4 regions of the Cupriavidus sp. Agwp_2 genome follow, and region 3 is predicted to be linked to each of the others. Evidence: predicted binding sites of a transcription regulator. Region 3 holds the regulator's gene; each other region holds the start of a gene.
What was found. The regulator FNR, encoded in region 3, switches genes on or off when oxygen is low (the NO sensors DNR and NnrR bind a similar motif). The targets are predictions, from matches to a motif close to TTGATNNNNATCAA.
Positions count from the first base shown of each region.

Region 1: a site for FNR is predicted at 1,748-1,761, ahead of hemN (oxygen-independent coproporphyrinogen III oxidase). Genes of this name have one in related genera too.
Region 2: a site for FNR is predicted at 1,677-1,690, ahead of LPA45_RS04575 (fatty acid desaturase). Genes of this name have one in related genera too.
Region 4: a site for FNR is predicted at 2,737-2,750, ahead of LPA45_RS32390 (universal stress protein). Genes of this name have one in related genera too.

Region 1 covers NZ_CP088083.1:3,639,964-3,645,147, reverse strand. Annotated here, with positions in the region: gene LPA45_RS17130 (sensor histidine kinase) at 1-533, shown strand, start outside; gene LPA45_RS17125 (ABC transporter substrate-binding protein) at 519-1,607, opposite strand; gene hemN (oxygen-independent coproporphyrinogen III oxidase) at 1,836-3,317, shown strand; gene LPA45_RS17115 (cytochrome c5 family protein) at 3,385-4,281, opposite strand; tRNA gene LPA45_RS17110 (tRNA-Arg) at 4,735-4,810, shown strand; gene LPA45_RS17105 (diguanylate cyclase) at 4,880-5,184, opposite strand, start outside.
Region 2 covers NZ_CP088083.1:980,089-985,272, reverse strand. Annotated here, with positions in the region: gene LPA45_RS04585 (adenosine deaminase) at 1-204, shown strand, start outside; gene guaD (guanine deaminase) at 269-1,588, shown strand; gene LPA45_RS04575 (fatty acid desaturase) at 1,792-2,961, shown strand; yybP-ykoY riboswitch at 3,012-3,208, shown strand; gene LPA45_RS04570 (TMEM165/GDT1 family protein) at 3,273-3,848, shown strand; gene LPA45_RS04565 (HD domain-containing phosphohydrolase) at 3,999-5,184, shown strand, end outside.
Region 3 covers NZ_CP088083.1:2,250,213-2,255,396, forward strand. Annotated here, with positions in the region: gene LPA45_RS10575 (sulfite exporter TauE/SafE family protein) at 461-1,219, opposite strand; gene fnr (fumarate/nitrate reduction transcriptional regulator Fnr) at 1,297-2,022, shown strand; gene LPA45_RS10585 (hypothetical protein) at 2,094-2,339, opposite strand; gene LPA45_RS10590 (FixH family protein) at 2,336-2,545, opposite strand; gene ccoG (cytochrome c oxidase accessory protein CcoG) at 2,581-4,053, opposite strand; gene ccoP (cytochrome-c oxidase, cbb3-type subunit III) at 4,103-5,020, opposite strand; gene LPA45_RS10605 (CcoQ/FixQ family Cbb3-type cytochrome c oxidase assembly chaperone) at 5,023-5,184, opposite strand, start outside.
Region 4 covers NZ_CP088085.1:450,364-455,547, reverse strand. Annotated here, with positions in the region: gene LPA45_RS32405 (helix-turn-helix domain-containing protein) at 216-1,010, shown strand; gene LPA45_RS32400 (thymidine phosphorylase family protein) at 1,089-2,603, shown strand; gene LPA45_RS32390 (universal stress protein) at 2,807-3,271, shown strand; gene LPA45_RS32385 (carboxypeptidase regulatory-like domain-containing protein) at 3,323-3,808, shown strand; gene LPA45_RS32380 (flavodoxin family protein) at 3,906-4,445, opposite strand; gene LPA45_RS32375 (universal stress protein) at 4,679-5,131, shown strand; gene LPA45_RS32370 (DUF1488 domain-containing protein) at 5,171-5,184, shown strand, end outside.

The sequences.
Region 1 (5,184 bases), 1.4 Mb from region 3:
GCGAGGTGCGCTACCGCCTGCGCCAGGATCTCGCCGAAATGAACGGCCTGATCGACGCCACCCTCTATTACCTGCGTGACCGCGACGAAGCCAGCGGCCCGCGCCAGCGCGTGGACGTGCTGGCGCTGCTGCAGGCGGTGGTGGACGACGCCGCCGATACCGGCCACGAGGTCGCGCTCAGCGGCCAGGCGCAGCCACTGCTGGCGTGGCCGTCCGAGCTGCGGCGCGCGGTCGTCAACCTGGTCGAGAATGCGCGGCGCTATGGCGGCGCGGCCAGCATCGTGCTGACCGACAGCCCGGCACGGGTGCTGATCGATATCTGCGACGACGGCCCCGGCATCCCGGAAGACCAGCTGGCACGCGTGATGGAGCCGTTCTACCGGCTCGAATCGTCGCGCAGCCGCGCCACCGGCGGGGTCGGCATGGGCCTGTCGATCGCCGCCGACATCGCCGCACGGCATGGCGGCGAGCTGATCCTGTCCAACCGCCCGGAAGGCGGCCTGCGCGCGCGCCTGTCGCTACCGCGCGCCTGACACTGCCAACGTGACGTACTGCGAGCCGCGCTGCCCGTGGCTGAAGTCGAGCGTAAAGTCCCCCACGTCGACACGGCCCTGCAGTGCGCGGCGCAGCTCCGGGGCGCCGCTGGTGCGCATGCCCGCCAGCGCCCGAGCCAGCCATGCGGCACCGATATAGCCGGCCAGCGTCGCCGGCGACGGCGGCTCGTCCAGGTATTGCTTCATGCGCGCCACGTGTTCCCTGACCACGCGCAGCGTGGCCTGCTGCGGACCAGGCGCGACCTGGGTCAGCACCATGCCGCCGGCGTAGCCGGAGCCCAGTATCTCGCGCGCAGCCGTGGCGCTGACCGACGACAGCCCGACCAGGAAGCCATACCAGCCCTGTGCCGCCAGCGCGCGGCCCAGTCCGGCATAAGCCAGCGTATCGCCCGCAACGATCACGGCGCCGGGGCGGGCAGCGGCAATGCGCCGTGCCGCGGCGTCGCCGCCGGGATCGGCTCTGGGATCGAGCGGCACCGCGCGGGTGCCGGTCTGCGCCTCCAGCCGGGCCAGCGACTGCGTGGCGAAGTCGGGCGCCACCGCCAGCGCGATCGCGCTCAGGCCATAGCTGCGCAGCTGGCGCACCGCTGCGTCGAGTTCGGCCTGGTAGTCGGCGCGAGTGAACCAGACGTTGTCCCCCGCCAGCGCCAGGCCCGACAGCGGCGCGACGATCTGCACGCCGCGCCGGGCCAGCTCGGCCGATGACGCCAGCGCCGGCAGGATGCGGTCGCCGGCGCCGAACAGCAGTTCCGCGCGTTCGCTGTCGGCCAGCGCCAAGGCCTGCGCCAGCGCGCGGCGCGGATCGGGATCGGCGTCACGCACCACGTGGACGATGCGTACCTGGCCATTGGCGGCGTTGGCCGCGTCGAACAGCACCTTGGCGCCGGCCAGGTAGTCGCGCGCCAGATCGGCCTGCGCGCCGCCGCGGTCGATCAGGTGGCCGACCACCACGGTGCGGCGCGCCGTGGACTGGGCCAGCAGCGGTGCAGCGGGCAGCGCCAGGGCGGCAGCACCGGCCGCCAGCAGGCGTCGGCGCAGCGGTAGGTACGGCATAAGGTTGGGCAGGGAATCCGGGATCGGCATGGCGCAGAAGGGAAGCGGGCGCAAGTGGCGCCGGCGCGCAGCGTATCCGCCACGTATGACCGCCGTGTGACGTGCGGCGCCCACGCTGCGCGCACCGGCCAGCGTTGCGCTTGACCACGGTCAACGCAACGCGCCGCGTGCGGTCCTAGCATGGGCTGTCAAATACCGTTCCCCCGCGCCCCCATGAATCCGCTTGCCATGACTACCCCTGCGCCCGACCGCCGCGCGCTGTCGGACTTTCGTGCACTCGCCGGCCGCATCGACGGCAACGGCCCGCGCTACACCTCCTACCCTACCGCAGACCGCTTCCACAACAGCCCGGATCTGTCGCTGTACCACGACGCACTGGCCGCGTGCCGCGCCGATGCGCCCGCGCCGCTGTCGCTGTACCTGCATATCCCGTTCTGCGAGAACATCTGCTACTACTGCGGCTGCAACAAGATCATCACGCGCGACCACGGCCGCAGCGCGCGCTACGTCACCTACCTGGGCCGCGAGATGGCGCTGCTCGCCGCGCGGCTCGGTACGCGCCGGCGCGTGCTCCAGTCGCACTGGGGCGGCGGCACGCCAACCTTCCTGGATCCCGACGAAATGCGCCGCGTGATGGCGCTGCTGCACCAGCATTTCGAACTGCCGCCCGATGGCGAGCATTCGATCGAGATCGATCCGCGCCGGGTCGATGACGCGCGCATGGCGCTGCTGGCCGAGCTGGGCTTCAACCGCGTCAGCCTGGGCGTGCAGGATTTCGATCCTGAGGTGCAGCAGGCCATCCACCGGATCCAGTCCTACGAAGAGACCCGTGCCGTGATCGACGCCGCGCGCCGGCTCGGCTTCCGCTCGGTCAGCCTCGACCTGATCTATGGCCTGCCGCACCAGACCGCCGCGCGCTTTGGCCGCACCATCGACCAGGTGCTGGCGCTGCGGCCCGACCGCCTATCGGTTTACAGCTACGCGCACCTGCCGCATGTGTTCAAGCCGCAGCGGCGCATCGACGAAAGCGCGCTGCCGCCGGCGGGCGAGAAACTCGACATCCTGGTTTCCACCATCGAACGCCTGACCGCCGAGGGCTACGTCTACATCGGCATGGACCACTTCGCGCTGCCCGACGACGACCTCGCCGTGGCGCAGCGCGAAGGCCGGCTGCAGCGCAACTTCCAGGGCTATTCCACGCACGCCGGCTACGACCAGCTCGGCCTCGGCATCTCCGCGATCGGCGCGGTGGCGGGGCGCTACGTGCAGAACGCGCGGACGCTGGACGAGTACTATGGCGCGCTCGACCAGGGCCGCCTGCCGCTGGTGCGCGGCGTGGCCATGACGGCCGACGATCACCTGCGGCGCGAACTGATCGGCGCGCTGATGTGCAACGGCGTGCTGGAAATCCCGGCGCTGGAGCGGCGCCACGGCATCGATTTCGGCGCCGACTTCGCGCCGGAACTGGCCGAACTTGCCACCCTGGCAGTCGACGGCCTGGTGCAGATCGAGCCCGCCCGCATCACGGTCACGCCGCTTGGCCGGCTGCTGGTCCGGCGCGTGGCGATGGTGTTCGACCGCTACCTGCGCGACGATGCCGCCCGCGCCGCGCTCGCCGGGCCCGAGGGCCACGATACCCCCCAGGCCGCCAACGACGGCGCGCAACCGATCCGCTTCGTGCCGCGGGCCCGCTACTCGCGCGTCGTGTAAGCGCCGCCAGGCATAAAAAAACGCCCGCGAATTTCGCGGGCGTTTTTGTTTGCAGCGCAGCTGTCTCTTACTTGGCGGCGTTGGCCATGTAGTCCGACGCGGCGATCACGTCGGCGTCCGGGCCGGCGTAACCACCCTTGGGCGGCATCACGCCCTTGCCCTTCAGTGCGTAGTTGTGGACTGCGTCCATGCCTTCCTTCAGGCGCGGTGCCCAGGCGGCCTTGTCGCCAAACTTGGGCGCACCGGCCACGCCGGCGGCGTGGCAGGCGGCGCAGACCTGGTCATAGACCTTCTTGCCGACGTCTGCCGACGCAGCGGCGGGCGCCGCAGCTGGCGCCGCGGCAGCGGCTGCCGGAGCCGCAGCAGCGGGTGCGGCCGGGGCAGGTGCAGCGGCAGCAGCCGGGGCGGCAGCGGCGTCCGGCGCCGCAGCGGTCGTCGGGGCAGCGGCAGCCGGTGCCGGCGGTTCGGGGAACTTGGCGCCACCGGCGTCTGCCATGTAGACCACGGCGCGGGCCAGTTCGTAATCGGTGTAGTCGTCAGGGGTGCTGCCGGCGCGCGGCGGCATTGCGCCCTTGCCGGCCATTACCGACTTCATCAGGCCGTTGAAGCCCTGGCCGATGCGCGCGGTCCAGTCGCCGGCAGTACCGTACTTGGGCGCACCCGCCGCGCCGGTGGCGTGGCAGGCCGCGCAGATTTCCTTGTAGACCTGCTCGCCGGTCTTGAACACGCGCGGTGCGTTGGGATCCTTGATTTCGAGCGACGCGACCGGCTTGATGCGGTCGTTGACGGCTTCTGCGGTTGTGACCGCGCCGGCACTTTCCGTAGAGCCGTGTCCGACAAAGTTGACCAGCAGGGCGATCACGATGATCGGCACCAGGAAAGCCGCGATCACCACAGCGATCAGCTGCTTGGGCGTTTTGATGGGAGACTCGTGTTCGTGGTGTTCGTTGTGGACGTCGCTCATACAGAACTCTCAGTTTTGCAGGAAACCTTCTGGCCGCTCACCCTCGGCTTGCTTTATCTGGCCCTTGTCTGACCACTACCTGGCCCGCAAGGGGCCCGACAGAAGTCCGCCCATGCTGCCTGCGGCCATTGCCTGACTTGGGTCTGTCGCTATTTGCGCAATTCGGACTGTCTCCCGGACCGGGCCCCGGATTGTCGCCGAAACCAAGTGGCAAAGCCTTGATCCTGGTCGACTGCGCGAGGGGCACGATTTGACGCAAATAGCTGGCGATTATAGCCCCATTCCACCCTTCGCCAGTGCCAAAAGCGGCGGTTGCGAGACGTCTGGCGGACCCTCCGGAGAGCCCGCATGGACGGCGCGGTGCAAACGCGGTATGCTATGCGACTTTCCTGCGGCGGCATTCGCGCGCCGCAACCGCTGTACCTGCAATACCGGTTGAAAAACCGCTTCTGTGCGCCCGTAGCTCAATGGATAGAGTACTGCCCTCCGAAGGCAGGGGTTGCTGGTTCGATCCCAGCCGGGCGCGCCAATCCCATCCGGATTCCTCCGCTTTCCCGCTTTCTTCCCCCCGCCGCGAACAGCCGCTTTCGCGCGACGCTCATGCCGTCGGCGCAGGGGTGGGCATGCTTTCGCCTGCCGGTTCCGGCATACGGTCGTCGCTGACCACCCGGTTGCGGCCGGCGTTCTTGGCGGCGTAGAGGCGGCGGTCCGCCACCATCAGCATGGTGTCGAGGTTGTCGGTGCCGTCGGCGCCCAGATCCGACACGCCGATGGAGACCGTGAACCGGATATCACCCTTGCCGGTCGCATCGGCGGCCGGACCGCATGCCGTCTGCCCCAGGATCTTGCGCAGCCGCTCCGCGGCCTGGGTCGCTTCCTCGATGCTGGTGCGCGGCAGCAGCA
Region 2 (5,184 bases), 1.3 Mb from region 3:
TACTTTGGCGGCTACATGAACGCCAACTGGGAAGCCACCTTCGACGCGCTGCCGCTGGACGAGTCCGACGCACACAAGCTGGCGCGCAACAGCTTTGAAGCGGCCTTCCTGTCCGACCAGCAGAAGGCCGAGTTCCTGGCCGAAGTCGACCACTTCTGGTCGGCCAGGCCCAAATCCCCGCCCGCGACGGCCCCCACGGCCTGAACGGCGCATGCAATAGCCCGACCCGCCGCGTATTCACGCGCGGGCCGGCGACAAGAGACAAACGATGACGACCACCCCCACGACTGAATCCACCACCCGTGCCATCCGCGGCCGCGTGCTGCATTTCCTGCGCGACCCGCAGTTCCATGAGGATGCGTACCAGTATTGGGACGATGGGGTGCTGATCGTCACCGACGGCCGCATCGCCGCGGCCGGCGAGTATGCGAAGCTCGTTGAACGCATCCCGGCCGGCGCCGAGATCGTCGACCACCGCGGCAAGCTGATCGTGCCTGGCTTTATCGACACCCACGTGCACTACCCGCAGACCGACATGATCGCGTCGCCGTCGCCGGGCCTGCTGCACTGGCTCGACACCTACACCTTCCCGGAAGAGCGCCGCTTCGCCGATCCCGAATACGCGCGCGGCGTGGCCGGCTTCTTTACCGAAGAACTGCTGCGCAACGGCACCACAAGCGCGGTGGTCTGGAGCACGGTGCACAAGGCTTCGGCCGACGCGCTCTTTGCCGAAAGCGAGGCGCGCAACCTGCGCATGGTCACCGGCAAGGTGATGATGGACCGCAACTGCCCCGAATTCCTGCGCGATACCGCCGAAACCGGCGCGAAGGACTCGGCCGACCTGCTGTCGCGCTGGCATAACAAGGGCCGCCTGTCGTACGCCATCACGCCGCGTTTCGCGCCGACCTCGACTGAAGCGCAGCTGGCCGCCTGCGGCGAACTGGCGCGCGCCTATCCCGACGCCTTTATCCAGACCCACGTGGCCGAGAACCGCGACGAAGTGAAATGGGTCGCCGAGCTGTTCCCGGATTCCCGCAGCTACCTGGACGTCTACGACCGCTACGGCCTGCTGCGCCCCGGCGCGATGTACGGCCACGCCATCTACCTGGACCAGGACGACCGCCGCCGGCTGGCCGACAGCGGCGCCGCGGTGGCGCACTGCCCCACCTCCAACCTGTTCCTGGGCAGCGGCTTCTATGACTTCCACCAGTCCGACGCCAACCGCCTGAACGTGACGCTGGCGACCGACGTCGGCGGCGGCACCTCGTTCTCGATGTTCCGCACCATGAACGCCGCGCACAAGGTCGCACGCATGGGCGGCTACTACCTGACCGCGCTGCGCATGTTCTACCTGGCCACGCGCGCCGCCGCCGAGGCGCTGGGCTGGACCGCCCGCGTCGGCAGCTTCAGCGAAGGCTGCGAGGCTGACTTCGTCGTGCTCGATCCCAAGGCCACGCCGCTGATCGCCCGCCGCAGCAACCGCTCCGAGACGCTGGAAGAAGAGCTGTTCGCCTTTGCCATGCTGGGCGACGACCGCGTGATCGACAGCGTCTACATCATGGGTGAGCCGGCGCGCGCCGCTGCCTGATCCGTCACATATTGCCATTACATCCCACATCATGGCGCCCGCCCCTGCGCGGCGGGCGCGCTTCTACCGCTTAGCGCATCCCTCCGGATTGACGCCCGTCAAGAACCCCACCGGCAAAGCCTTCTAACCTTACGGTTTCGCCATGGCCGGCATGCGTCGCCGCACGGCTGACACCATCCGACCGCAAAACCAGAAGGTTCCGCATGACCGCAATCCCATCAGCGCCCTCAGCGCCCGCAGCGCATCCCGAGCATGCCCCGCATGCCCGGCAGTCCGCCAAGCCGGGCCGGCTGCCGTTGCCAGAGCCGATCGCCCCGGATGCGCATTTTCCGTCGCGCAAGATCATCCGCGGCTGGCTGATCCCGTTGGGCGCGCGCAGCACGCCGCGCGCGCTGGCGCTGTTCGCCTTCGACTACCTGCTGTTCGCCGCCGTGCTGGCCGGCGTGGTGCTGGCCCCGCACTGGGCCGCCAAGCTGGCGTTGGGCGTGCTGGCCGGGCTGGTGATCGCGCGCCTGTTCATCATCGGCCACGATGCCTGCCACCAGAGCCTGACGCCGCGCCGCGGCCTGAACAAATGGCTGGGCCGGCTGACCTTCCTGCCGTCACTGACGCCCTACAGCCTGTGGGAAGTCGGCCATAACGTGGTCCACCACGGCTACACCAACCTGAAGGGCTTCGACTTCGTCTGGGCGCCCTATTCGCTGGAAGAATTCAACGCGCTGCCGCGCTGGCGCCGTGCGATGGAGCGCATCTACCGCACTGGCTTCGGCCCGGGCCTGTACTACCTGGTCGAGATCTGGTGGAGCAAGCTGTTTTTCCCCAGCAAGCGGCAAATGGCAACGCGCCGCCCGGTCTTCGTTCGCGATTGCCTGCTGGTGGCGGCCTTCGGCGTGGCCTGGATCGGCGGGCTGGTGGCAGTGGCCCTTGCTACGGGCCAGTCGGCCTGGATGCTGGTCGGCGCCGGCTTCGTGCTGCCCTTCCTGGTGTGGAATGTGACCGTGGGCTTTGTGCTGTACGTGCACCATACCCATGCCAGCGTGGCGTGGTACGACACCAAGACCATGTGGGCCAAGGCGCAGCCGTTCGTCTCGACCACCGTGCACCTGCGCTTCCGCCATGGCATTGGCTCCGCGCTGCACCACATCATGGAGCACACCGCGCACCACGTTGACATGAGCGTGCCGCTGTACCGCCTCAAGCGCGCCCAGGCGCTGCTGGAGCATGCACTGCCGGGCCGCATCATCGTCGAGAACTTCTCCTGGCGCTGGTATTTCGACACCGTGCGCCGCTGCAAGCTGTACGACTTCAAGGCACTGTGCTGGACCGACTTCCGCGGCCGCCAGACCAGCGACAACGCGCCGGTACCGGCCTGAGCGCCACACCCGCGTGGCGGCGGTGGACGACCCACCGCCGCCACGGTTATAATTAGCGCTTCCATTGGGGAGTAGCCGCCCTGCTCTCACCGCGCCGCGCAATGCGGACTCCGGGGGACAGGGGCGTACGTCAACAGACTTGACCGCTTGCGGTTATGGCGTGCGCAGCTCCGGACCCGCCTGGCCAGACTGGCCCAGGCAGCGTCCATGCCTGGCGAGACCGATGACCATACCTTTCTGGCCGGGCCGGGAAAGGTGTGCGTCATTGGCATCTCGCGATGCATTGCGGCCCGGTTATCCCACAAAAAAACATGGAAGCCTTCCTCGTCTCCACAGGCATCGTCGCGCTCGCTGAAATGGGCGACAAGACGCAACTGCTGTCGCTGGTGCTGGCCGCGCGCTATCGCAAGCCCCTTCCCATCATCCTTGGCATCCTGATCGCCACGCTCGTCAACCACGGCTTTGCCGGCGCGCTCGGCGGCTGGATCACGCATGTGGTCGGCGAAAGCCTGCTGCGCTGGATCCTGGGCCTGGGCTTTATCGCAATGGGTGCATGGATGCTGATTCCCGACAAGCTCGACGAGGCCGAACAGGCCAAGCCGGTCAAGGGAGCGCTAGGCATCCTGGCCACCACCATCGTTGCCTTCTTCTTCGCCGAGATGGGCGACAAGACGCAGATCGCCACGGTGGCGCTGGCAGCGCGCTTCAGCGATGCGGTGGTCGCGGTGGTGGCCGGCACGACCTTCGGCATGATGATCGCCAATGCGCCGGCCGTGCTGCTGGGCGACAAGTTTGCCAACAAGATGCCGATCGCGCTGGTGCACAAGATCGCCGCGGCGATCTTCGTGGTGCTTGGCGTGCTGGCACTGCTGAATATCGGCGGCTGATCCCCCGCGCCGCCGCGCCGCCCCAGGCGCGCCTTGACGATCACCCTCGCGCATTCGAAACTGGACGTTGGGCTACACGCAGGACGGCCGCCAAGGTAACGCGGCGGCCGCCGCTACGCGCCGTGCAACACCCTGCCGAGGGAGGTGCCTATGCAAGCGCGCAAGAGTTTCCCGCTTCACGTCCACCTGTGGCTGCTGTTCGGGTCGCTGGTCCTGGCAGTTGGTGCGCTGACTTGCGGCATCAACTTCTTCATGACCAAGACGGCACTGGAGTCCGCTGCCTCCGACGCCATCCACCGCATCAGCCGGGAAACGCTCGACGAAGTGAACGAGCTGATCGTGCCGGCGCAGATGGCCATCAAGCTGGTCAGCCACAGTTCGCTGGCCGAGGCCTCCACGGTCGACGCGCGGCTGGCGCGGCTGGCCTTGCTGCGTGACGCGCTGGACACCTCGCCGGTGCTGCAGTCGCTTTTTCTCGGCTATGCCGACGGCAGCTTTTTCTATATCCGGGCACTGCGCGGCGACGCCGACCGGGCGCTGTTCAAGGCACCCGGGCAGGCCGCCTATGTCTTGCGCAGTGTCGAGCGGGGCGGCAACGCACAAAGCCGTGGCCGGCTCGACTTCCTCGATGCTGGTCTCGGCATCCTGCGCAGCGTCGACGATCACGATTTCGCCAGCAAATTCGACCCGCGCCGGCGGCCCTGGTACCAGGACGCCATGTCCAGCGGCGGCCTGGTCAGGACCGAACCCTACCTGTTCTTTTCCGACAACGATTCCGGGGCCACGGTGGCCATTCCCACCCCCCGCCGCGATGCCGTGGTGGGCGGCGACTTCCGCCTGGACTCGCTGGGCAGCATGCTGGCGCGCAAGACGACCATGCCGCGCTCGTTGCTGGCCTTGCTCGATAGCAGCGGACGCATCGTCGCGATCGATCGCAAATTTCCGGATTCCGCCTCCGCCCCCGACACCATCCGCACGGAATTGCTCGTCATGCCAGGCGATTTCGGCATTCCCATCCTGACCCGGCTCGCGGCACGCATCGGCGCGCGCGGCGCCCCTTCCGGCCGGCAGGAACTGATGCACGCCGGCGACGAGGCCTGGTACACCACCATCGACCTGTTGACGCCCACGGGCGGCAAGCCGCTGTACCTGCTCGCGGCCATTCCGCAGGAGGAACTGCTCAAGACAGCAAGGCAGCGCGCCTGGCTGGGCATGGGCGCCACGGTCGCGGTCGTGCTGCTGTCGCTGCCGCTGATCTGGCTGGTGGCCCGCTATCTTTCCCGGCCGCTGCATGACCTGGCCGGCAGCGTCGAAGCCCTGCGCCGGTTCGACTTCC
Region 3 (5,184 bases):
ATCTCATTGCGCAGCTCACCCGGATACCTGCTGCATCCAAGCCGTGCACTTCCATTCTTTGCATCGAGTTGCCGGGTCACTCCGGCAGGAGATCGTTCGCATGCCGCCATGGGCCGGTCAGCGAACCTCTTGCGTGGCACATCCGAAAACCGGACGCTGCTGTCGGCGAACTGAACGCCTCGGACGCAAGAAAAACGGGTATCGGGAGCAAGGCCGGCATCTCCAACACCGCAGTGCCAGCCGGGCTTTGATCTTTTGAACCGGATGGACCGCGGGCCGGGCCGGGCATCGAACCACCAACGCTTCCCGCCGCCGTGGGCGTGCCTTCTGGTAGGAAGGCCGCTTGGCGCTGCTCGCCGTTGCTTACAAAACACCGCGCGATACCGCAATGTTGGCGATTGTATGGCATTCCCGCCCTTGCCCGCAACCATCATTCGCTGCGCCGCGCGCCCCATGCGCCTCAAAAGACCAGGCAGAAACCCTGCTCTGCCAGCGAATGTGGCAGCAACACCGCGCGCGCCAGGCCAAGGGCCCCGAACGCCATGACCGCCACGCCCGCGCCCACCCGCACCGCGCGCTGCCGCGACAGGCTGCGCAGGTAGCCGGACAGCCCCGACAGCACCATCAGGTTGGGCAGCGTGCCGACGCCGAACACGCCCATCACCAGTGCGCCGGAACCGGCATTGCCGGCGAGCAGCGCAAGCGTCAGCGCACCATAGACCATGCCGCACGGCACCAGCCCCCAGGCCAGTCCAACCCCGTAGCGCCTGGCAAGGCCCCCATGCGCACGCACGAACGCGGGCATGTTGCCGCCTAGCCGGCCCAACTGCCGCGCCACGCCACTGCCAGCCCGCGCCGCCAGCCGCTCCAGCCATGCCACGGTAAAGGCATTGCCGCGCAGCAGGCGCCAGCCCGACCACAGCAGCATCGCGCTGCCGGCACCGAACAGCCAGCGCTGCAACGGCAGGTAATCCTGCTTCCACGCGCCGGCGCCGATCGCGCCCAGTAGCGCGCCTAGCATCATGTAGGTCGAAATCCTGCCCAGGTGCATTGCCAGCAACTCGCCGACCCAGGCAGCACGGCTGCGCACGAAGGTCATGGCCGCAACGCTGCCACGTGGTTGTTCGACTGCCAGCGCGATGCCGCCACACATTGCTGCACAGTGCACGCCGCCCAGCAATGCCAGCATAAAAACGCTAATTAGCACACCAAATGTCAAATCTGGCTCCCTGCCGCATCACATCGCACGGTAAAATGTCCTGATCGCGCCCTCGCATCCAATCTTGCAGGTTCCAATTGCTTACCTCCATTCCAATCACCGAAATGTCGCCCCGTTGCTCCACATGCGCGATGGGGCAACTGTGCCTTCCGGTTGGCATGTCCCAGCAAGACCTTACCAAGATGGACACGCTGGTGCAGGAACGCATCCGGGTCCATAAGGGTGAGACCTTGTATCGCATGGGCGATCCCCTCACCGCGGTTTATGCCGTTCGCTTCGGCACGCTCAAGACGCACGTCACGACCGAAGACGGCCGTTCACAGATTACCGGTTTCCATCTGCCAGGCGAGATCGTCGGACTCGACGGCCTGGGGGAAATGCAGCATGCCTCTGACGCGACCGCGCTGGAAGATACCGAAGTCTGCGTAGTCCGCCTTGGTGACCTCCAGACCCTGTCCGCAGACCTGCCTTCGCTGCAGCACCAGTTCCTGCGGCTGATGGGCAAGGAAATCACGCACGACCAGCTGATGCTGGTGACACTCGGCTCGATGCGCGCCGAAGAGCGCCTGGCCGCGTTCCTGATCAACCTGTCGGAGCGCCTTTCGGCACGCGGGTACTCGTCGACCGAATTCGTGATGCGCATGAGCCGCGAGGAAATCGGCAGCTACCTGGGCCTGAAACTGGAAACCGTCAGCCGCCTGTTCTCGCGCTTCGCTGAAGCCGGCCTGATTCAGATTCGCCAGCGCCACGTGAAGCTGGTGGATCTCGCCGGCATCAAGCAGCTCTACAGCCGCAGCTGCTGACCCTTTCCCACACCACACCACACCACACCGCATTGCGCTTGCGCCGCACAGGGCGGCGCAAGCATCCCCCTTCACTCCAGCTCGTCGGTATCGCTAAGTCGCGTCGGCATCGTGTACAGCGTCAGCCCGCTGGACAGCGCGCAGAATATCCACGCCAGCAGGAAGCTCATCGTATAGATCGATTCGCGCGACGCCTCGATCGGATGCCCGAAGAACTTCAGGTCGCCGGGATCCACGACCGAGAACACCGTCGCGGTGGCGAAGCCCGCCATCAGGAACCCCGGCCACAAGACCCACATCAGCCAGCGCAACCTCATGGCTGCCTCGCTGCGCTCGGCTGAGGCCGCACTGCCTCCGCCTTCTCGACCACCAGTCCATGACGCGCCGCGCCCTGCACCGGCATGTCAGGATGCGACGACGCAAGCCAGATGGTGACGCCGCACGCCACCATCGCGACCAGCGGGCCGCTCATCAACAGCCACGGCCACGGCTCTTTCCACCACGGATTGCCTTGCTGATTCATCATGCCCCCTTAAGTTCTGCACCGAGCGCCTGGCGTCACAGGTCGCGCGGCACGATAAAGCTGGTGGTTTGCCGGATCTCGGCGCTGCCCCGCTCAGTTGCTTCGCTGGTCACCGTCACGCTGATCTTGTGCGTGCCTTGCGCGGCGTATTCGATCGGCACGCGTATGCGGATCGGCAACAGCCGGTTCGACGTCGGCGCCAGCGACTCGGCCTGCTTGTCGTATTCGACCGTCAGGTTTTTCAACTCGTCGCTGTCGGCTCGCACGCTGATGTGCATCGGCCCTTCAGTCGTGTTGATCAGCTGCAGGCGATAGACGTTCTCGATCCAGCGGCCCTCGACTTCCCGGCCCAACGCGCCGCGGTCGCGGATGATGTCCACCTTCAGCGGCGTGCGCAGCGCGATCGAAGCGACGAAGCCCGCAAGCAGCGCAACCCACACCACCGAATAGATGATGACACGCGGGCGCATCAAGCGCTTGCGCGACGCTGCCGCCGACAGCGCCTTGCGCATGGCATTTTCCGACGTGTACCGGATCAGGCCGCGCGGATAGGACATCTTGTCCATGACCTGGTTGCAGGCGTCGATGCAGGCACCGCAGCCGATGCATTCATACTGCAGGCCGTCGCGGATGTCGATGCCGGTCGGGCACACCTGGACGCAAATGCTGCAGTTGACGCAATCGCCCAGGCCCGCCTGGCGATGATCGGTCTTGCGCGAACGGCTGCCACGCGGCTCGCCCCGGCCGATGTCGTAGGTAACGACATAGGTGTCGCGGTCGACCATCACGCTCTGGAAACGCGCGTACGGGCACATGTACTTGCATACCTGCTCGCGCATGAAGCCCGCGTTGCCCCAGGTGGCAAACGCGTAGAACAGCATCCAGAACGTCTGCCACGGGCCCAGCGACAAACTCGCCAGCTCGCCGCCAAGTTCACGAATCGGCGCGAAGTAGCCGATGAAGGTGAACCCAGTCCACAGGGCGATCAGTACCCACAGGAAGTGCTTGGTGGCCTTGAGGCGCAGCTTGCGCAGGCTCCAGGGATCGCCATCCAGGCGGATGCGCGCGATCCGGTCGCCCTCGATCCGCCGCTCGATCCACATGAATATCTCGGTATAGACCGTCTGTGGACAGGCATAGCCGCAAAACAGCCGCCCGGCAATTGCCGTGAACAAGAACAGCGCCAGCGCCGAAATGACCAGCAGCACGGCGAGGTAGATGACATCCTGCGGCCACAGCACCAGCCCGAAGATATAGAACTTGCGTTCGCCAAGGTCGAACAGCACGGCCTGGCGTCCGTTCCACTGGAGCCAGGGCGTGCCGTAGTAAATCAGCTGGGTGAAGAGGACCAGCCAGACGCGCCAACTGGAGAATGCGCCCGTGACCGAGCGCGGATAGATCTTGCGGCGGACCTCGTACAGTGTTTCATCCGAGGTCTCGGCAGGCGCAGCGGCCGACCGCTGGGGGTCGGCCGCCCGGGCCACTTCTTCGGTCCCGGGTGCGTTCATGGATGGTTTCTCCTGCGGGCGGCCCGCGCCCGCGCAGATGAGTCGCCTGTCATTGGCCGGCACCCCCGCCGGTATTGGACAGGCCCCAGACATAAGCCGTCAGCATGCGGATCCGCTCTGGCGTCAGGATCTCTTCATGTGCCGGCATATGGTTGTTATGCCCCTTCAGGATGGCATCGACGATGCTGGCTTCCGAACTGCCATACAGCCACACGTTGTCGGAGAGGTTCGGCGCACCCAATGCCTGGTTGCCCTTGCCGCCGGCACCGTGGCAAGCCGCGCAGGTCGACTTGAAGGTGCTCTCGCCACGCGAGGCGCGGATGGGGTCCGATGAAAGTCCCGACAGCGCGCGGACATACTGTGCCACGTCGCCAGCCAGCTTGCCGTCGATGGTGGATGCGAACGGCGGCATCACACCATTCCGGCCCTTGGAAATTGTCTGCTGGATGGTTTCGGGTTCGCCGCCATACAGCCAGTCACCGTCGGTCAGGTTGGGGAACCCGCGGCTGCCGCGCGCATCCGAACCATGACATTGCGCGCAGTAGTTAAGGAAAAGACGCTGGCCGATCTCGCGCGCCTGCGGATCGCCCGCCACCTGCTTGACGTCCATCTTCAGGTACTTGGCGTAGATCTCGTTCTGCATCTTCTCCTGCGCGGCACGGTGCGCCGCCAGTTCGTCTTGCGTCGAGAACTTCAGCACGCCGGCGTAGGAACCCAGGCCCGGATACAACACCAGGTAGACCAGCCCGAAGATGCAGGTCAGCAGGAACATCCACATCCACCATCGCGGCAGCGGGTTATTCAGTTCGCGCAGGTCGCCGTCCCAAACGTGGCCGGTGTCGCCGCCAGCGTTGGCGGTCTTGGTGATCTTGCGTTGCGAGAACAGCAGCCAGACACACCAGACGATGCCCACGAGCGCAATCGCGGCAATGTAGTAACTCCAGTAATCGGAAAAGAAATCGCTCATGGCTAGGTGTTCCGGCTCGATGTTGTCGTGGTTTCGTCAGGCAGCGCGAACGGCAGCATGGCGGATTCCCGATTGGCGTTCTGCCGGCCGGCCGACCAGGCCCACCAGCAAATCCCGAGGAAGACGACCATCGACACGACGGTCGCAATTGCGGTGATCATGGC
Region 4 (5,184 bases), on a different replicon from region 3:
GCGCGGAAAGCCAGGGCGTACGGAATGACCGGTGTCAGGGAACCCTGACAAGCGACGCTGCATTCCTGACACGCAACTCAGCGCAGCCTTCTAGGCGTGGAACCCGTGCCGTCCAATACTTCAGTCAAACATAGCGGCGTGCATGCAGATGCGGTCCGCCATGCGATGTGCGAACGCGGGTCGGGACCAGGAAGGCCGGCGGAACGGAGACAACCATGTTTGACTTGCATACTGAGGTTGATGCCGTTTGTGACGCGACCGACATGTCCGGTGCGCTCGACAGGCGCGAAGATGGGATGCCTGCAGCGAAGGTGCCGAGCGATGGTCGGGCCCGATGCACGACCTGCATGATGCGGAATATCTGCATGGCGGCCGCCAGCCTGGAGGCCGGCGAAATGGCCCGCCTGGACTCCGTCGTGCAAGGCTGGCGTTCGGTCAAGCAGGGCGAACGGCTGTACCGCGCCGGCGATCCGTTCCGCAGCCTCTATGCGGTCCGCGTCGGCTCGTTCAAGACCGTGGTGGCGCCGGAGCGGGGCAAGGAGACCATCTCGGGCTTCTTTATGGCCGGGGACGCCATCGGCATGGACGGCGTCTGCCAGGAAACCCATAACGGCGATGCGATTGCCCTGGAAGACAGCGTGGTCTGCGTGATCCCGTTTCACTTGCTTGAGGCGCTTTGCCGCGAGATCAAACCGCTGCAACGCCAGTTGCATAAGATGTTCAGTGCCGAGATCGTCAGGGAATCGCGCCAGATGATGCTGTTGGGCAACATGTCCGCCGAGCAACGCGTGGCGGCATTCCTGTTGAATGTCTCGGCACGCTACCGCGAGCGGGGCTATTCGGCCACGTCCTTTGTGCTGCGCATGACGCGTGAGGACATCGGCAGCTTCCTCGGCATGACCCTGGAAACCGTGAGCCGAATCTTGTCTAAGTTCCAACAGGAAGGGCTGCTCACCGTGCAGGGCAAGACCATCGAGTTGCTCAACCTGGACGCCCTCGATGCTCGCTAGCAGCGTCATACCCCGGCAAGGCATGACGTGAACGATCCCAGTTTTGATCCCGTAATTTCCGGCCGACACGGCGATGTCGTGGCCGCCGCCGCGTCCCGCGAAGTTGGGGCGCTGGTGTTCCGGCCGCTCGAGATCGATACGTGGCAGGAGCATGTCATCTACATGCATCCGGATTGCCCCATCTGCCGCGCCGAGGGCTTTTCCGCGCAGGCGCGCGTGCGCGTGCAGATCGGCGACAGGTCGTTGATCGCCACGCTGACGCTGCTGGGCGCGCCGCTGTTGAGCATGGGCGAAGCGAGCCTGTCGGTGAGCGCGGCACGGACGCTGGCGGCACGCGCCGGCGATGTCGTGCATGTCACCCATGCGCCCGCGCTGGAGTCGGTGCAGGCACTGCGTGCCAAGATCTATGGCTGCCACCTGGACAGCGTCCAGCTCGACGGCATCATCGGCGACATCAGTGCAGGGCGGTACGCCGACGTGCATATTGCCGCATTCCTCACCGCTTGCGCGGACGGTCGCATGAGCCTGCGCGAGACCGTCGACCTGACCCGGGCCATGGTCCGGTCCGGCCAGCGCCTGAGCTGGGACCGCGCGGTGATTGCGGACAAGCATTGCGTTGGCGGGCTGCCGGGCAATCGCACCACGCCGATCGTGGTGGCCATTGCGGCAGCGGCAGGGCTGCTGCTGCCCAAGACCTCGTCGCGCGCGATCACTTCGCCCGCCGGCACCGCCGATACGATGGAAGCCCTGACCCGCGTGACGCTGGATGCGGCGGAACTGCGGCGCGTGGTGGAGCAGGTCGGGGCGGCGCTGGTGTGGGGCGGCGGCGCGCTGAGCCTGAGTCCCGCGGACGACGTGCTGATCCGCGTGGAGCGCGCCCTGGATATCGACAGCGATGCTCAGTTGGTGGCCTCTATCCTGTCGAAGAAGATTGCCGCCGGCTCCACCCATGTGCTGATCGACGTGCCGGTTGGACTGACGGCGAAGATCCGCGACGACAGCGAACTGGAGCGCCTGCATATCGCCATGACCAAAGTCGCGGACGCTTTCGGATTGAAAATCCGGATTCTGCGCACCGACGGCTCGCAGCCGGTGGGCCGGGGCGTCGGGCCCGCGCTCGAGGCGCTCGACGTGCTGGCGGTGTTGCAGTGCCAGCCAACGGCGCCCGCCGACCTGCGCGAACGCTCGCTGCTGTTGACGGGCGAGCTCCTGGAATTCTGCGGCGCGATACCGGTCGGACAGGGACGGCCGCAGGCCAGCAGTCTGCTCGACAGCGGTGCCGCCTGGGCCCGGTTCCAGGCGATTTGTGAAGCGCAAGGGGGGCTGCGCACCCCGGGGCAAGCGGTGTTCCGGCGCGACGTGCTCGCAGCTCGCAGCGGCATCGTGACCTCCATCGACAACCGGCACGTCGCGCGCGCGGCGAAGCTGGCCGGGGCTCCGCGCCGGCAGGTGGCCGGGCTGGAGCTGCATGTCCTCGCCGGCGACGAGGTTGTAGCCGGCGCTCCGCTCTGTACGCTGCATGCCCAGGCGTCCGGTGAACTGGACTATGCGTTCAGCTACGCCCTGGCGCATGACCTTTTCCGCATCGAATAGCCCGCCACACCCGGCCCTCCCGCCCAGCGGAGCGCCTTGCCACCATCCACGAAGCCTTCCTGAACATCACCTGTTGCATCCTTTGCTGGCGGCATCTCAGAAAGTTATTCTGTTAGGCCCGCTTAGGGCTTCGTTGACTGGCATCAACCCGCATGTGCTTGCGACCGCTACTTTGGAAAGAACCAGCCGGAGCCGAGGTCGCCATGTACCGCCGCATTCTCCTAGCCATCGATGGCAGCCGCTCGTCCTTAAATGCCCTGGAGCAAGCCGTGTCCATGGCGTTGGCGACCCACGCCGAGGTCAGTGCAATGTTCGTCGTCGACGACAGCGACCTGTTCTTCGAGATCAGGCCGGGTTACCGGCCCTGGCTGATGGCTGACATCATTGCCTATGGCAAGCAGGTGCTGGCACGCGCCGGCGAGCGCCTGAGTGCCGCCGGCGTGCGCTGGAGCAGCAGGTTGGCCGAGACGCCTGGCACCCCTGCGAAGGTTGCCGAAGCGATCGTCGTGGAAGCGGACCACTGGAGTGCAGACCTGATCGTCATGGGCACACATGGCCATCGCGGCTTGCGGCGCATGGTGCTGGGCTCGGTCTCGGAGCACGTCGTCAGCAAGACGGTTCGCCCCGTACTGCTCGTTAGGCAGCAGTCGGGCAACGATACGCCCTGACCGTTCGGTTCCAGTCCGCGGACACCCAACAATTCGTTCGGAGTAACGCAAATGCAGGTTTCAAGAAGCCTTGGCGTCGGCCTGTCGTCGCTGGCGATTGCCGTTGCGGCGGTCGGTTGCGCCGCTCGCGCTACGCCCGCTGGCGCTGACGTGCAGATCATGGAGCAGCACGGCGTCTCCTACGTTTCGGGTGGAGACGATGACGCTGGCTTTCAAAGCATGCTGGCCATCGCCGCGCGTTTCAATGTACGGCTGACGATGGTGGATGCCGGGCGCGGCAACCCGCTGGACGGTGCCACGGTGGTCGTGGCCAGCCAGGAGGGTCGCGCCGTGCTGCAAACTACCGCCAGCGGGCCGCTGTTCTACATGCGACTCAAGCCAGGTACCTATCGGGTCGCGGTGAGCTACCAAGGGCGGAACCAGATGCGCGACATCGTCGTCGCTGGCGAGCCGCTCGACATGACGTTCCGGCTGCAGGTCAATACGCTCGAGGACGACTGGCTGCTCTGCGGCACAACACCCTGTCCGCGTCGCTGAGCCCGCAGCCTGACAGTGTCGCCGCGGGCCGAAAACGCGCAAGTTCGCGGCGGTTCAGGACGCCTCGAAAGAGGAGCGACCGAGCCGCAAGAAGCGCTCACGTCTGGTTCGGGGACAACCAGGCGGGACGCTCGGCGTGGGCAGGCCTGGAGTCCGCGAACCGCAACGCCTGCACGAAGTCATCGATCTCGGCGGCGGTATCGCCGCTCAGCACGTCTCGTTCGAGCAGCACGAGTGCCGGCGCGGGTGTCTTTCCCGTGAGTTTGCCTATCTCCGCCTCTGCCTGGAAGCCCCCGAGCGATGCCATGACACAGATTGCCGACACGCGCGCGGCTAGCGGCGGCTTGGCGACGCTGGCGGCCAGAAAGCTGCGCATCGGGGCCGCCAGCCTGCCCATCCATACCGGTGCCAGGACCACGATATGCTCGCAGCGATCGAGGGTCGGGCCGTCGTAGCGGTACTCGACCTGGCGGTGAAAGAGGTTATCGATAACGGACCGGATGTCGCCAAGGATCCCGGCGCGGCTTTTCACGTCGGCGACCTCGGCCAGTGGCCATCCGGTCCGCGCGGCAACGGCCTCTGCCACCTGGCGTACGGTGCCGGTGCGGGAGTAATAAACAATTGCGGTTTGGGTCATCACGGGGCTCCGGTCAAGTTGGCAGCGGACGTCGCTGCTTCTGCAGCGTAGGTCTTGCGTGGCGGCCGCCATTGATGCGTATCAACTGGGACATATGCCCGCCCGCCGCGGCGGTTGGAGCATCGTGCAGCGGCTTTGACACGTATCAACAGCAGTTGCGCCGGTTGCTCTACGCTGCATTAGACAAGTCCAGACCCGAGCCACCACAGACTCCTATCACCGGAGAAGCCGCTATGTACCAGCGCATCCTTGTCGCCATGGACGGCGGCGCCGCATCGGAGCTTGCCCTGGAACAGGCCATGATCATCGCGCTCGCCGCCAACGCGGAAGTGGAGGTGGTCCATGTGGTCGATGACCGCAGCCCGTTCCTGGATGTCAGCAACCTGGATCCGGTGAGATTGATAGAGGACCTCACGACGGCGGGCGAAAGCGTCCTCGCGGCTGCCGCCAGCAGGCTTGCCGCGGCGGGCATTCGCCACGTAACGCGGCTGCTGGGCAAGCCGATGGCCGAGGGCGACGTTGCTACCACGATCGCGGCCGAAGCCAATGGCTGGGACGCCGATCTCGTTGTGATGGGTACGCACGGCCGCCGGGGAGTGCGGCGACTCGTCATGGGCAGCGTCGCGCGAAGCGTGATCACCCTCGCCGTCGCGCCCGTCCTGCTTGTTCGCGCCGAGGAGGCGTAGCAGGCGAACAGACTTTGGAGGGCATTACCCCAGAGAGCTATGCATAAAATCGA